DNA from 4 places in the Gracilibacillus salinarum genome. Region 1 is predicted to be linked to each of the others. Evidence: riboswitches for the same ligand, from Rfam matches in the RefSeq annotation. Region 1 holds a riboswitch; each other region holds the start of a gene.
The links. Region 1 has a riboswitch for S-adenosylmethionine ahead of MUN87_RS21740 (alpha-hydroxy-acid oxidizing protein). Riboswitches for the same ligand answer to the same signal wherever they lie in the genome.

Region 2: linked by a shared signal. The riboswitch ahead of MUN87_RS04005 (5-methyltetrahydropteroyltriglutamate--homocysteine S-methyltransferase) and the one ahead of MUN87_RS21740 (alpha-hydroxy-acid oxidizing protein) in region 1 are both predicted to bind S-adenosylmethionine.
Region 3: linked by a shared signal. The riboswitch ahead of MUN87_RS10985 (phosphoadenylyl-sulfate reductase) and the one ahead of MUN87_RS21740 (alpha-hydroxy-acid oxidizing protein) in region 1 are both predicted to bind S-adenosylmethionine.
Region 4: linked by a shared signal. The riboswitch ahead of MUN87_RS05595 (methionine biosynthesis PLP-dependent protein) and the one ahead of MUN87_RS21740 (alpha-hydroxy-acid oxidizing protein) in region 1 are both predicted to bind S-adenosylmethionine.

The regions. Positions count from the first base shown of each region.
Region 1 covers NZ_CP095071.1:4,687,403-4,691,622, reverse strand. Annotated here, with positions in the region: partial or broken gene MUN87_RS22530 (hypothetical protein) at 1-114, opposite strand, end outside; gene MUN87_RS21750 (glutaredoxin family protein) at 289-543, opposite strand; gene MUN87_RS21745 (L-lactate dehydrogenase) at 792-1,754, opposite strand; gene MUN87_RS21740 (alpha-hydroxy-acid oxidizing protein) at 1,886-2,803, opposite strand; SAM riboswitch class I at 2,877-2,983, opposite strand; gene acsA (acetate--CoA ligase) at 2,996-4,220, opposite strand, start outside.
Region 2 covers NZ_CP095071.1:789,242-793,461, reverse strand. Annotated here, with positions in the region: gene MUN87_RS04010 (DUF2515 family protein) at 73-1,188, opposite strand; SAM riboswitch class I at 1,381-1,471, shown strand; gene MUN87_RS04005 (5-methyltetrahydropteroyltriglutamate--homocysteine S-methyltransferase) at 1,574-2,680, shown strand; gene MUN87_RS04000 (metallophosphoesterase) at 2,899-3,741, shown strand; gene ligD (DNA ligase D) at 3,742-4,220, opposite strand, start outside.
Region 3 covers NZ_CP095071.1:2,379,419-2,383,638, reverse strand. Annotated here, with positions in the region: gene MUN87_RS10990 (assimilatory sulfite reductase (NADPH) flavoprotein subunit) at 1-1,324, opposite strand, end outside; gene MUN87_RS10985 (phosphoadenylyl-sulfate reductase) at 1,388-2,116, opposite strand; SAM riboswitch class I at 2,190-2,307, opposite strand; gene MUN87_RS10980 (STAS domain-containing protein) at 2,464-3,279, opposite strand; gene MUN87_RS10975 (winged helix-turn-helix transcriptional regulator) at 3,440-3,769, shown strand.
Region 4 covers NZ_CP095071.1:1,132,643-1,136,862, forward strand. Annotated here, with positions in the region: gene cobA (uroporphyrinogen-III C-methyltransferase) at 1-720, opposite strand, end outside; gene cysP (sulfate permease) at 680-1,777, opposite strand; SAM riboswitch class I at 1,900-2,001, opposite strand; SAM riboswitch class I at 2,166-2,267, shown strand; gene MUN87_RS05595 (methionine biosynthesis PLP-dependent protein) at 2,344-3,429, shown strand; gene MUN87_RS05600 (aminotransferase class I/II-fold pyridoxal phosphate-dependent enzyme) at 3,430-4,220, shown strand, end outside.

The DNA of each region.
Region 1 (4,220 bases):
ATCAATTTCACTGCGAACTAATCGCTCAGTCAGCTTCACATTCTCCGCCAGACTTCGGCGTCCGATCGGCTGCAGTCTTTCGATTTGCTGCAGTATTTTGTATCTCTTCTGCATAACATCCAATAAGTCAGGGAACAATTTTTCTTGTATTGCTAACAAATCCTTCAATCGGAAACGCTCCTTTATACTCTACCGGGGGATTTTTGTCCCTCCTAGTCGCATTCCGTCCCACTCAGAACAAAAAAAATTAACTTCCGTAAATAATTGTATCAAAAGCTTCACCTGTGCTCAACTATTTTCTGAATTATTTTTCGATAATAGATAGTTTTCGACAGTTTGGATGTCGATTATGCCCGTGTCGATGACCGTTTCTTGATCTTTAAGGACTGGGATCATCAGGTGGAAAGCTTCTAACAACTCATCTTCATTATAAATATCGACTTCTTCTATTTCAAACAAAAAATCCTGTTGCAGCATTTCTAATATATGGTAAGCATCAGTGCACAAGGAACAGTGTTCTTTTCCGTATAGTGTTAATTTCATCTTTGCACTCCTTTCTGAGGGGGAACACATTTATTATTATCAAATAGCATATCGTCCGGCCAACCACTTTGTGTCTTGCGTAGTTGGCCTATGGTAATCGTACAGAAGTCCGAAGAGTAAATTGATGCATACGGGTAACACGATGCATTATCTGCTCATTACTTTAACTGTGTACTTCTACCTTTAATCTTCCCTCTACTATAATAATGTTAGAATAAACCGTCATTATTCACCAGCTGTTCAGTTTATCACTTAATGGCGTTCAATCCGACTTTGAGCATTTCTCGTAAAACTTTTGCAGATTGGTGTAATTGTTCTGCTTCTTTGTCGCTCAATCTTAACTCCATTACTTCCCGAATGCCATTTTCATTTAATATAGCTGGTACGCCTAAATAGATATCCTCTAATCCGTATTGACCATCTACATAGGCAGAAACGGTTAATACAGCATTCTCATTATTTAATATCGCACGGGTCAGACGGACTAAGCCTAAACCGATTCCGTAATAGGTTGCTCCTTTTCGCTCAATAATATGATAAGCAGCGTCACGAACATTCTGGAACAGCTCAGTCATTTCCTGGTGATGATATAAATCATCAATCCCAGCATATTGAGACAATGGAACGCCACCAATCTGAACATGACTCCACACTGGCAATTCTGAATCACCATGCTCTCCCATAATGTAAGCATGTATATTACGAGCATCGACTTGAAAATGCTCTCCTAATAAATATCGGAATCTAGCCGTATCCAAAATGGTTCCAGATCCGATGACCCGTTCCTTCGGTAATCCTGAGATTTCTCGGGTAATCTGAGTTAGAATATCAACAGGATTTGTCGCAATCACGAATATACCCTTAAAGTTTGAATCCATAACGCTGTTAACAATGCCTTTAAATATACGAGCGTTCTTGTCGACTAGGTCCAATCTTGTTTCTCCAGGTTTTTGATTTGCTCCTGCTGTAATCACAACTAAATCTGCATTATGACAATCCTGATAACTCCCAGCTTTAATTTTCATTGGGTTACCAAAAGGCATACCATGATTCAGATCACGTGCTTCCCCCTCTGCTTTATTCTCATTAAGGTCAATCAAGACTAGTTCATTGACTACACCTTGATTTAATAATGCATAAGCATAACTGGTTCCGACGAAGCCTGTTCCGATTATAACTACTTTTCTTAATTTCGTAGTTTGATAAGTCATCACAAACCACCCTTTCTCAACAAACCTTTTTTTAACTACATTCCCCAATATATAAGCACAACAAAATGGGATATAGTTCTACTTATACTATATCCCATTTGAGCCATTGATGATATGATATTTTATAACAATTATGTGAATAGTTGAGCAATCACTTCTTCTACACCCGGGACACCAGATGTTGACAAACCATGAATGTAACTTCTCTGTACAGAAACGGCATCTGCACCAAGATGCAGATACAGATCAAGGGCTTCTTTAGTGTTTACCTCCGTTTCGATAATAATGCTAAGATTCCCACCTACCACTGTTTTCACACGTTCTAATAAATCAATATTGGCATGACTTATATTAGTGAAAATGATACCTTCTACTTGCTGCTGTAACGCAACTCTTACATCATCAATGGACAAATCACCATAAATAAATACTGGAAGATTTGTAAATTGTTTAATATATCTGATGTCATCCCATGTAACATGACGATTTTGATACTCATTTGCTACTTGCTCTGCTATCGATTGGTTATTATGATGATTTTTTTTCGCAAAAATCGGATCCACTACAAAATTGGTCGTACCTCTCGCCTCTTTATCAGCAGTCTGATGGACGACATCATTAGATAAAGAAACGACGATGGCTTGGTAGCCGGCTAATTCTGCACGTTGAATAAAGTGCTTTGTCAAATCACGATCATGAAACAGATGTGCCTGAAACCATAACTCACTTCCCGGCACTGCATCTGCGATATCCTCTATACTGTAAGAAGAGTGGCTGCTGACTATAAACGGAACACCTTGGTTCTTTGCTGCAAGAGCTGTTGCCAGTTCACCATCCTCATGAAAGTAGGTTTGCGCACTTACAGATCCTAAAATAAAGGGTGATATATTGCCATTTGCCTCTGTATTTCGATGTAATATAAAAGAAGTAGAATGAACCTTCTGTGACGTAATTTCTTCTAGAAACAGTTTGGAAGATTGGGTAAGCTGTTGCTCCGCTAATTTCTCCAATGCTGTTACTTTGCTTTTTTTAACCGTTGCTTTTGCCATTTTTTATTCCTCCTAGTTGGTTCAGGGAAACAAAAAGCCCCTCTTATATTGGAGGAGCAGATGTATTATCTCCCTCTTATTATTCAAACAATGTGTTTGCAGGATTTAGCACCTTTTAAGCGGATCACTTAAGGTTGCCGGGTTTCATCGGGCCAGTCCCTCCACCTCTCTTCATAAGAGTATCTATATGATTTAATTTGTCACTTTAGTAGCTCTTTCTATTTCGAGTGCTTTTAACTTTCTTCTTAAAATTTTTCCACTGATTTTCGTCTTCGGCAATTCATCCATTACTTCTATCTCTCTTGGCGCAGCATGGGCAGATAAATGACGTCGTACAAACAAGCGAATTTCTTCCAGTAATGCATCAGTTGGCTCGTATCCCGCTCTGAGAGAGATAAATGCTTTCACTAACTCTCCACGTAATTCATCTGGCTTTCCGATAACCCCAGCTTCTTCTACGGCAGGATGCTCAATTAATTTACTTTCTACTTCAAACGGCCCAATCCGTTCCCCTGCTGAGTTGATCATATCATCGTTACGACCTTGGAAGAATACATAGCCTTCCTCATCCTGTAAGGCTAAGTCGCCTGAAATATACCAGCCTTCATATTGGAAATACGACTGGAATTTATTTTGATTACCCCATATTTCCTTCATTAGACCTGGCCAAGGCGTACGGACCGCCAATTGACCAATTTCTCCACTCGGCAGTTCCTTACCTTCTTCGTCCAAAATCCCGACTTCAACACCAGGAAAAGCACGCCCCATCGATCCAGGTTTAATTTTTTCTGATGGAAGGTTTACGATTAAATGTCCTCCTGTTTCAGTCATCCACCATGTATCATGGATTCGAACGTTGAGGCTGTTCCATGCCCACTGAATCACTTCAGGGTTTAACGGTTCTCCGACGCTTAACACGTGTCTCACCGAAGACAAATCATACTTTTTATATAGATCTCCTTTAGACAAGAGCATTCGAAAAGCTGTTGGCGCACTGTACCAGATCGTTACACCTAACTCTTCAATTAATGCGTACCAATTTTCTGCGCTGAATCGACCACCTTGAATCACAACCGTCGCCCGATTTAATAATGGGGCGAGCAAACCATACACACTGCCCGTTACCCAACCTGGGTGAGACGTACACCAATAAACATCATCATCTTTAATATCCAAAACCCACTTACCGGTTACAATATGATGCTGTATGGACCGGTGTGCGTGCAATACCCCTTTCGGTTTTCCTGTAGATCCACTCGTATAATGAATGATCAGGCCATCTTCCCAATCCAGCCATTCAGTATACGGTTCTCCTTGGACTGGCTTTAATGGCTCTTCTTCAATATCTTCTACAAACAAAACGGTTTCTAATGATGGAATATCTTCTCTAGGTACACGTTTCACTAGATCCTGATCA
Region 2 (4,220 bases), 900 kb from region 1:
TTGCAATTATTAGAACTCTAATAAGCCCTTAATAAATTGCCTAGAGTTATCATCTTCTCTTGATTATACATGCTACTCTCCAATCCATTCTTTAATTTTTACCGCCAATTGAAGTTTCACCAGTGTATGATGGTAGGCGGTTAGGATGTCTGGGTTTTTAGGGGCATTTATCTTATCTAGTAAATATACCGTACGCCAGTCTGTATACCAATCTTCATTTTCGCTATTTGGATGGTGAATATCAGTCCAGACATCACGTAACTTCGGACTGAATAATGGTTTAAGCCACCAGTTTCCTGGAGCTTTCACCTTGATTCTCTTCAGTGGCACATGCTGTGTTTCGTGAAAGAGTGATGGCCAATAATCTTGTCTTGACCCAGAATGGCGAGTGGTAAGGGCGAATTGATAGATGGCTGGATAATAGTTTGGATGAAATAACACTTGATAAAGTTGTTTTCCGATGTTGATTCGCTTCGTTAATGACTCGAAATGATAGACATTTAACCCCACTAACCGGACCCTGCTCTCTTCCTTAAAAGGAAACATTATTTGGTTCATTTGCATCATTTGTTGACCGATAAATTCCAGTGCCTCCATATTTGTTTTGGCATATTGCGGATTATGAATGACACGATTTTCAATGTAATTTTGTTCATTGATAATCAGGGCAGTGGTAATCAGAGATCGTTGTCTATCCTCATAAAAATAATCCCATATCACTTTCATAAAGTAGGAAACCCCGAATAATGGCAGTAAATAAAACATATTCTTACCAAGTCGAATACTTGCTTCATATAAGCGCAGCTGCGGATATGCATCTTGAAATATTAGCCAATTGCTTCGTTCTAAGAAATGAAAAAAATACTGCTGCTGTTCATTTGTTAACAGTTTTGGTAAGAGACCTCCTTTCAGATCTGTCATATTCCAGCCAGCATTTCTCGAAACCATATGTGCTAAAAAGCTCCATTCAATTTCGGGAAATTGCAGATAAAAACGAAGATAAGCATCTGTACGTGTGATATTATTTCGATTACCATGTCTCGTTTCACATAGAATCTGACTCATTAGTTCATGTTCATCTTCTGACAATTGATCTTTAATTACGTAATAGCTTTTTTTGTTTTGTAATCGCTTTTTAATGCTATTTAATGGATAAGGAAGAGGAATAGATGGCTTAATAATTGCCACCGTCCTTTCAGTTTTAAGTATTGATTGTTTTTTCTTAATCAGATAACCATTTATCTAGCATTGCTTTTTAGAAGTAAGATTATACGGTTAGCAGAACGAATTGTAAGACTTTTTGAAATTTTTTAACAAATATGGGTTGATCCCATCTTTGTTATGTAGTAATATGTGTTTATGGTAATAATTTCATATAATTTCTTATCCAGAGAGGCGGAGGGATTTGGCCTAATGATGTCTCAGCAACCAGTCTATTCGAAGACATGGTGCTAATTCCAACAGATAAGAGGAATAAGTTTTTAAATGTTAAAGACCTTCTTCTTATATAGGGGGTCTTTTTTTACTGGATAAGAATTATTGCAAACAATTAACTGAAGGAGAGGATTAATCAATGGCTACAAAAACAGTAACAGCACCATTTCGAGCAGATCATGTAGGGAGTTTACTACGTCCAGAAAGTTTATTGACGGCAAGAAAATCATTTCAGGATGGAAATATCAGTGCGTTACAATTACGAGAATTAGAGAACAAAGAAATTGCACACATAGTAGATAAACAAATTGAGGTTGGTTTGGAATTAGTATCCGATGGAGAGTTTCGCCGTCGTTTTTGGCATACAGATTTCTTAGAACATTTGAATGGAATCGAAGGATATGTACCAGAAGTAGGTTACATATTTAACGGAAATGAAGAAACTGAACGTTACAATATACGAAACAATGGAAAGATATCCTTTAATCAGGATCATCCATTCTTACAAGATTTTAAAGAATTTAATGAAATCGTCAATGGTCGTGCTGTTGCGAAACAAACGATACCAAGTCCAAATCAATTGTTTAATATCGGAATTCGAAACGAAACGATTTATCCGGACATTGAAGATTTTGCAAGTGACATAATTCAGGCATACCGTGATGCCATAAAAGCTTTTTATGATTTAGGTGTACGCTACTTGCAATTTGATGATGTATATATTGCTGGACTATCTTCACCAGATATTCCATTTAATGATGGGGCGTATGACAGAGATTATTTAATTGATTTAGCTTTACGAGTAGTAAATGGTGTGTTAGAAGATAAACCGGAAGATCTGGTTGTAACCACTCATTTATGCCGTGGAAATTACCGTTCCAATTGGGCGTTCTCCGGCAGTTACGATCTTATTGCACCGACATTGTTTGCAAAAGAAAAAGTCGATGGCTTTTTCTTGGAATATGATGATGAACGTTCTGGTGGGTTCAAGCCGCTTGACTATATTCCAGATGGTGGTGCGCGGGTAGTACTAGGCTTATTCACTTCAAAAACTGGTGATTTAGAAGATAAAGAACAAATCAAAGCAAGAGTAGGGGAAGCTGCAAAATATGTACCGCTTGAACAGATTTGTTTAAGTCCTCAATGTGGATTTGCATCAACTCACCATGGTAATAAACTGACAGAAGAAGATCAATGGAACAAGCTGAAATATATCGTAGAAGTGACTAAAGAAATCTGGAATTAATCAATAAACTCGGCATTCGCTTCGCATTTTAGCGAATGCCGTAGTTTTTCATAGTTGATACGCTCTAAATTTTCTTTGTGCAGAGCTTGTTCATTAATGTTTATACGCTCCTATCGTATAAACCAAAAACCTCTTAAGCGTTTCATAGGATGCTTAAGAGGTTTTTCTATCTATAGGTATCAAGTGAGTGCAAAACAAATATGTCTGGAGTAGAAGGAATGAAAAACAGAAAAATGCATGTGATTTTATTGATTATAACTGGCTGTATGTTGGCGATCGTAGTTGGTTGTAAAGTCTATTATGACACAAATGTATTGAAGTTAGCTAAAATAGAATTGTCAAATGAAAAATTGGATCGAAACCAGTCCTTACAGATATTGCAGATATCAGACTTGCATAATAAACAATTTGGTGAGGGGAATCAAGTCTTACTGGAGAAAGTGGCGCAACTTGCTCCAGATATAGTAGTACTGACAGGAGATATTGTTGATCGCAGTACAGATAATATCAAAGATGTTCTCTCTTTTGTTAACCAGTTATCAGCCGGCAACTCTCACGTATTCTATGTTTCAGGAAATCATGATTGGGATAATCCTTTACATGAATCATTATTTAGCGGTCTTAGAGAAGCTGGCGCGAAGATATTGAATAATCGGAGCGTGCAAATACCATTAGACCAGTTTACTATTCAATTAGCTGGTGTGGTCGATTTATCAACTGGGAAAAGCAATATTGACGATGCAGCAGAAGATCTGGATCATCAAATTTTTACTGTCTTATTATCCCATACACCCCCGGTGAATCAAGGTCCGTTACCGAATGGGATTGACTTGATATTGAGTGGCCATACACATGGTGGACAAATTCGTCTTCCATTTATTGGAGCTGTCGTTGCTCCTGATCAAGGATTCTTTCCAACATACGATCAAGGATTATTTAAGCTTTCCGAGCATCAATTGCTTTATATTGACAGTGGAATTGGTACTAGCATGCTTCCGATCCGATTTCTCAATCAGAGTCAGATCACCTTGATCACTGTTTCAGGTGTAGGAGGGGAATAGTTACTCCTGCTTTTCGAAATGTGTATAAAAATCAAAGAATGGGCATCCTTTGTCCTTAATTCTTTTCAATACTGAACGAATAGTGAAACTGGTTGGATCCAGGGTTTCGTTAACTTCTTCCCAGAATAAAGGAGTAGCTACAGTTGCTTGTTTCGTTGCACGCGTGGAGTAAGGAGCAATAATGGTTTTTCCTTCCGCGTGCTGGACATAATCAATATACAACCGATTGCCGCGATTCTTTATCAGCCTTTCGCTGGTAAACTGATCCGGATACGCTTGAATTAATACGTTAGCTGTAGCTTCCATTAACTCACGTGTATCCTGGTACGTCCAATTATTAATCGGTATATGAATTTGCAGTCCGGTCCTTCCCGAGGTCTTGATATATGGTTTTAATTTTTGGTTCTCCATCATTTCTTTAATTAATGATGCAGCCCGAACAGCAAGGTAGAATTCTTTAAGGCTGGGTGGATCTAAAT
Region 3 (4,220 bases), 2.3 Mb from region 1:
TTTTGTGTACATAGACATTTAACTGATCACCTGGCTTGATTCTGTCTGCTATTTCTCCGGAACAAACACCATTGCGATCACGTCCATGTGTATTGTATCGAACTGTTGCAATAGTTAAATGCACTTCATCCTCATTTGCTTTGTAGCTGCTTGAAATCGAATATTGTCTCGCTGGAATCTTACGTAAAATCTGCATAAGTAAAGATGGTTCAAATGGTGCAGGTGGATAATCGATAATTAGATCAAATAAGTCGCGGCCATCGATATACGATTTTACTTGCTCTGGTTCAGCGAGAAGCTTGGTCAGCTTTTCGTTCTCAAAATGTGCTGCCGCTTTCTCCAGCAAGCCTTTCGTTAATCTAGTAATCTCAAATATAGAAGTTAACGCTTCCTGTACAGATCGTATTTCTCCTTGTTTATTAATCGGAATTGTTTGTTCAGGATTCCATTTAAACTCGTTTATAATTTGCTGTACGAGTGTTGGATCATTTTTCGGATAGATAGCTAAGCAATCACCTGGTTCATAGCTTAAATTGGAACCATCTAACGCAATTTCTATATGTCTTGTCTCTTTGTTAGATCCTTGACCGCTAAGTTTAATATTATCTAATACTTCTGCAGTATAAGGATTACTCTTTGAATATATCGGTTGTTCTGCTGGGGTTGGCTCCGTAACGGTAGCATTAGCTCCTGACTCGTTTTCTTGTTTCATGTAGTCGAGTACACCTGCAAACCATTCCTCAGCTAGTTCTTCATAATCGACATCACAATCCACGCGTGGGTGGATTCGTGTAGCTCCTAGCTCCTCGAGTCGTTTGTCAAAATCTTTACCAGTTTGACAGAAATGCTCATAGGATTCGTCCCCTAATGATAAGACGGCAAAGTTCACGTTATCCAATTTTGGCGCTTTTCGACCATGGAGAAATTCATGGAATTGAATCGCATTATCAGGCGGATCTCCTTCGCCGTGGGTTGCTGTAACAATGAATAAGTCTTCTGCTTCTTTTAATTTTTTTGGTTTATAATCGTCCATACAGGAGATGGTAACATCCCTTTGGATTGATTTGAGTTGCCCCGATAATTTCTCCGCAAGCTCTTGGCTGTTACCTGTTTCGGATCCGTAAAGAATCGTTGCCGTTCTCGTTGCCACTGGCTGGGTGGCAGTTTGTTCGGGAGCAGGTGCCGCCTGGCTAGCGTTAGCCTGAGAGGCGGCTAAATATCCTGCTAGCCAATTCTTCTGTGCATCTGTCAATGTTGGGAGCAGCTGATTTAAGATTTCGGTCTGTTTCTGATCAAAGGGACTATTTACTACTTGTAATGTCAACGCGTTCACCTCTTTAAATAATTAATCCGATAGATTTACTTTGTTATAGCCATAAAAAAATAGTTATTTTGCCGACTGCGGAGCAACGTGAAGTCCGCATTCTGTTTTATTGAAATTGGCCCATCTGCCTGCACGTTCATCTTCGTTATCCAATACTTTGGACGTACAAGGTATACAGCCAATGCTCGGATAGTTCTCATCATGAAGTGAGTTGTAAGGTAATTGATGATCTTTAATGTAGTTCCAAACATCATCCCAAGTCCAATGAATTAATGGACATACCTTTACAGATTCGAACCTGTCATCTTTATTAATAAAGTCGGTATTAGCTCTTGAAGGTGATTGAGCTCTTCTCAGACCAGATATCCAGGCTGTCGCTCCACTCAGCACTTCTTCAAGCGGTTTTATCTTACGAATGTAGCAGCATTGATTAGGATCGCGGCTCCATAGGGCGGAACCATATTGTTCCCGCTGTTCGTCGACTGTAAGAGAAGGTTCTTTCATGACGATATCCAGTTTTGGATATTTTTCCTTCACTTCGTCGATTAAATCATAGGTTTCTTGGAAATGGAGACCAGTATCTAAAAATACCAATTTGGCATCTGGTTTCACATTCGCAATCAAATCTATCATTACCATACTCTCAGCACCAAAACTACAAGCATAGACAAGTGAGTCACCATACGTCTGATAAGCCCAATTAAGGATACCTTGTGCACCTTTGGTTGGGTCCGATGCAGATGGTTCCTCATGATTTAAAGGACTGTCGCTATAGTTTGCGTAAGTCAACATGATTGCATCCTCCTTATTAAAAAAACCTTCCTATCGGTCTGTGATAAGAAGGTTGTCAGTGTATCAGCATTCCTTCTTATCTTCCGGTTGCAACATATTCGTTACACCGCAGGATTTGGCACAGTGTTTATTCCATACAACCTGTTGCCGAGATTTCATTGGGCCTGCCCCTCCATCTCTCTGGATAAGAATTCCATTCATTTTCATTTAATAACATAGTAAATGTTATAGCGCTAAATGTCAATACAGATACATGTAAAAATTGTAAAAATCATCATTTGTTTTTGCTTATTCGATCTGTTTCGTGGACTGCTGCAGTTTCTGGAAACTTGTAATACCAGTTTGTATTAAGCTCTATCAGGGTGTTTGATTAATGATTCCAAGGCATCTTTAACAGTTTGAAATACTTGTTTATTTTTTAATTTTTCACTAAGCAATGAGGAGTGCATGGCTGATTGACTTCTTATTCCAGTAAATATTATCGTCAAACCAATTAGCTCCATCAGTTGTACCGTATAAAAAAGGTTATAGATACCAGAGTCGGTTACAGTTTTTATCCCAGTAAAATCAAAAATCACGTAATCCATTTTCGTTTCTGCAATGTGATGGATAGTAGTGTTGATTAAAAGTATTGTCTTGTTATCATCCAGTGTACCAATTAACGGACAAATATCAATATCATCGTCCACTTTTATAATAGGTACGGGAAGGTCTTGTGCATGTTTATTGTCTGAACGAGGAGGCAGAGATTCCTGGTGAGAATCAAGATAGCCATGGATAAACCCTGCATTGTAAAACAAAATGATTTCATCTATTGTTTTTCTTATGCCATCATATTCGTAATTGGGGAATTTGTGCAACATTTTCTCCTCCAATAAGTGCTGAATAATATGGGCGCTAATATAAGGAAAACAATCGATCATCTGCAGGAAAATACGTTGATCTGTTATAACATGCCCTTTTTTATATCCGATTTCTTTTATATTGTCTAAAACAGCTTCCCCTGTCGTAATAGGTAACTTCTTACTGATTAAGTAGATTAGACTTTGCAACAGAACAGTCAGCTGTTCTGATTGTTGATGATCGTTAAGTGACGAGACAATTAGTTGCCTCTTATCTTTCATCCAGTTTGAAACCTGTTCTTTTGATACGGGTGAGGTCACATATTGCACTCCTTTCTGTAGAAACGTGCGTTTGGTTTTGTATTGGTAAACGGCGACAAAACGTTGTCTATCCTAAAAAAAATAGCATCACTTACTAGTTTATAAGATTAAAAGAATATTTAAAGTGGTATATTTATATATACCTTATAAGGAGCGATAGATGATGAATCAGAACTTGGAGAGTATAAAGGTGACTTTAGATGTTGTTTGTGGAAAATGGAAAGCAGTTATTTTGTTAACCCTTTATGAGGAAGGTACTTTACGTTTTGGTGAATTAAAGAAGCAGATCCCGTTAATCAATCATCAGACGTTGATCAAACAGCTAAAAGAATTAGAAAACGATAGGTTAATCAAGAAGAAGTCCTATCAGGTTGTACCTCCCAAAGTAGAATATTCATTAACAGACTATGGACAAAGTATCAAAGGTTTATTATATAAAATGATAGAATGGGGGGAGCAGCACAGCGAGCAGAACAAAACACCTTCCTGAGGAATAATGTCGACATTCCCATTTATGTAATCTAACAAAATGAGTGATCAAGATAAATGTAACAATTTATAAGTAATACAGCGTAGAAGCAAACTGCGCAGCAACTTTAGCGATAGATCATTTTGAAATAGATAATGTGCAGGGATACCGCTCCGTCCAACCACTCCGCGTCCTGCGGGGCACGGCTGGAGCTAGGCAACTACCCGAATTACTTCACTGCTGCCTTGCACCGAGAAAGCCTACTTCGAAGCGTTACTAGTAGACGCAGGTGCAGACGTAGTGGATCTCCAGCACCTGCACAATCCCGCGGGAGTCTCCGTGGTTGGCCTACGCTAATATTTAGGCTCTACAACTGATGTAGGTTGTAGTATTTTTGAGTGTTATTCATAAACGTTCATCCTACACTACTACTAGAATAATGCCTAGAACTGTTGCTTTTGATTATTGCAAT
Region 4 (4,220 bases), 1.2 Mb from region 1:
CCAACGGATTTTTTCTCTTAATCGTACGACTTCCCCAACTACTATCATTGACGGATTACTAATCTCATCTAACCTGTCAGATACCGTAATCAAATCAGCTACAATTGATTTTTGATGCGAGAATGTTCCCCAGTGAATGATCGATACTGGCGTTGTTTCTTTCAGACCAGCTTGCATTAATTTCTCACAAATAATCGGAAATTTTCTCACACCCATATAAAAACAAAGTGTATCAGCACCCAGTGCTAAGTGACGCCATTCTTCATCGGTTTTTCCATCTGGATCAGAACCATTGATAAAGCTGACTGAACCGCTGATTGTCCTGTGGGTAAGCGGGATCCCTGCATAAGCAGCAGCACTTATAGCAGACGTAATGCCTGGCACTACCTCGTACGCTATTTGATGTTCTTCTAAATGCAGTGCTTCTTCCCCTCCACGTCCGAAGATAAAGGGGTCCCCTCCTTTTAATCTCGTAACCGTTTTTCCTTTTCCGGCATGGTAAATCAATTGCTCGTTTATTTTTTCTTGTATCAATCCATGTTTTCGAGGCATCTTTCCACAAAAAATCAGTTCAGCATCTGCTTTGGCATAATCTAATAATGAATGATTAACGAGTCGATCATACAGAATCACATCTGCTTCTTTAATCGCTCGAACGCCTTTTACTGTAATTAATTCTTCATCTCCTGGTCCGGCTCCCACTAAATACACTTTCCCCATGTTGATCCCATCCTTTTCCTGTCATTGCTTTTGCAGGTTTTTCTCTGTATCTTACTAAAATATAAGTTGCTACGATCGCTAATACTACTAATACGACCTGTTCAAAACTTTGTTGTACAAGAATCTCTGTCAATATAAAAGAGATAACTAGAGAGACAATCGGTGAAGTGACCCATACTTTCGCAATTTGATGAATCACCTTTTGCTTCCAAACGGAGGAAACATCTTTGCTTGCTCCAATACCTACAATCGCGGATGTCGTTACCTGTGTCATCGGAATCGGAATACCGAGTAACGAAGCACCAATGACGAGTCCACCAGTAGCTCCTGAAATGACAACACCATTTCCCAGTGACAAGGAAGTAATCTTTTTTGCGTTGGTTTCGATCACTCTGCCACCGAAAAAAATACTTCCCAACGCTACAACTAGCGCCATTAATGGTAAGCCTGTTTCCATAGATGCAATACCTGCCCCCACTAGCGGGCCTAATGCATTTGCAACATTATTCATTCCGGCTGCAACTGCTTCGATCGCACCAGTTATAATCAATAAAAAGGCTAATACCTTTACCGGTGGCCGAATCGTAAATCGTTTGGCAATTTTATTTCTTAATTTTTCTAAGCATAATGTGATCAAAAAAGCTGCTAAAGGAACAATCAACCAGAATGAAACAATCATCAATATGTTCTGGAAATGCAATTGTTGATAGCTTATCCCAACACCAATAATAGCTCCTACAGTCACTTCACTAGTTGATAGCGGGATGCCGATGTAATTTGTAATGAGTAATGTGAAAGCAGATACGACTAATATAATACAGGCTACTTTCACATCCAATATTGATTCCGGAATAATTCCTTTACCGAGCGTCTTCGTTACATGCTCTCCTCCTAAAACAGCACCTGTTATGGCACCTGCTCCAGCAATCCATAATGCATGCTTCCGCTTTTTTATTACTTTTGATCCATAAGCAATACTCATACTTGCTGCTGATCCGCTTGCTCCAATATTAAAAGCAAACAAACATGCAGCTAAAACCGCTACTATCGTTAACATCTTTCATCCCAACTTTCAGCTATTGTCTGTCAAATTTTATTACTATTACACTATTACCCATCTGAAAACTCGGATTAATACCTATAAAAAATCCTACTTGACGATGAAGTAGGAGGCTGTTCCACTTATCTGTCAAGATATACCTGCTGGATTTAGCACAGTGCGTATAAAGCCTGTTGCTGAGAATTCACAGGGCCAGTTCCCTCCTTCTCTCTCGATAAGATGCTATACTATTTTCATAATTTTCCACTGAATTTGTGTTGTACTTACTATAATAGATAGAACAAGGATTGTCAATGGATTCCATAAAAATATTTTTTTGTATTACTGTTGTAATTTCTTCCTAAATAAGGTACAATTAATGTATTAATTTTCCATTAAAAATATAATCTTATCAAGAGAGGTTTAGGGACTGGCCCGATGATACCTCAGCAACCAGCAAGCATATTGTATGGTGCTAATTCCAGATGGTTTTTGCCAAAGATAAGAGAATGCTGCCTGATATAAAGGAGGTCTTCTACTTATCGAAGACCTCTTTTTTTATTTATAGAAAGGATGTACATAATATGAATCAAATTGAAACTATTCTTGCCCAAATTGGCAACAGAAAAGATCCACGAACAGGTGCAGTAGAAGCACCAATCTATTTATCTACTGCGTATCAGCATCCAACGCTTGGACAGTCGACTGGATACGATTATACGCGTACCGCCAACCCCACACGGGAAATTGTCGAAGAAGCAATTGCGTCACTGGAGAAAGGCGTTCAAGGATTTGCCTGTTCTTCAGGTATGGCGGCCATCCAATTAGTGTTCTCCTTATTTAAACATGGAGACGAGATTCTCGTAACGGAAGACATATACGGTGGCAGTTACCGATTATTTCAACACTTGCAGCAATCTTATCGTGTTACACCAGTATATGTCAGTCCAGAGAATATGGAACGACATATCACCCAAAATACGAAAGCAATCTTTATCGAAACTCCAACTAATCCATTATTAATGGAGATTGACATCCAGTATATGGCTGCCATTGCCAAAAAGCATGATGTCCTGTTAATTGTCGATAATACGTTCTATACGCCATACTTACAGCAGCCATTGACGGAAGGTGCAGATATAGTAATACATTCTGCAACGAAGTACCTTGGCGGGCATAACGATGTCTTAGCTGGACTTGTCGTCGTCAAGGACCATGAACTTGGCGAGAAGCTCTTCTATTTACATAATGCGATAGGAGCCGTGTTATCTCCCCTGGATAGTATGTTACTGATTAGAGGTATGAAAACCCTCACGTTACGTTTAGAACGTCAACAACAAAACGCTCAGATTTTAGCAGCTTTCCTGCGGGAGCACAGTCAAGTGAATGATGTCTTATATCCAGGCAAAGGAGCAATGATCAGTTTTCGGGTTACTGATAACAGTTTAATTGCACCATTTCTCGAACAATTAAAAGTCATTTCTTTTGCCGAAAGTCTCGGTGGTGTGGAGAGTTTCATCACCTATCCAACCACCCAGACACATGCGGATATCCCCAAAGATGAATTAGAGCGTCGTGGAATTAGCGACACATTACTACGTTTTTCCGTAGGGATTGAGAATATCGAAGACCTTAAAGCAGATTTAGACCAAGCATTAGGAGGGAAATAAATGACACATAAAAAAGAAACGTTACTAGCACATGGAGGAAATCAGCAAGGATATCATGAAAAATATACAGGAGCAGTAAATCCGCCAATCTATGTATCTTCCACTTACCACCAGCAAGAGTTACACGAATTCGGTCCATATGATTACAGCCGCTCAGGTAATCCAACTCGTGATCAGCTTGAAGCAACGATTGCCAAGTTGGAGAATGGAATTGCCGGCTTTGCGTTCTCTTCCGGAATGGCGGCTATATCTTCTGCCTTTATGCTGTTAGAAACAGGAGATCATATAGTCATCAGTAAAGATGTATATGGTGGTACCTTCAGGTTTGTCACCAAATTATTAGCGCAATTTTCGATTGATCATACATTTGTCGACATGACAAATATAATAGAGGTGGAAGAAGCAATCCAGCCAAACACGAAAGTGATATACATCGAAACACCCGCTAATCCTTTATTACAGATAACAGATATTCGTGCTGTTGTATCATTAGCGAAAGAAAACGACTGTTTCACTTATTTGGATAATACTTTTATGACACCTTTATATCAGCAGCCTTTAGACTTAGGTGTCGATATCGTGTTACACAGTGCTACAAAATTCTTATCCGGACACAGTGATATTGTAGCGGGCTTAGCTGTGACAAAAAGCGAAGAACTCGCTGGCAGACTGAAATTTGTCCAAAATACGTACGGCGCTATCTTAGGTGCAAAGGATTGTTATCAATTACTGCAAGGAATGAAAACCTTAGAACCACGTTTTCAAAAAAGCGCCAGTTCAGCAGAAAAAAT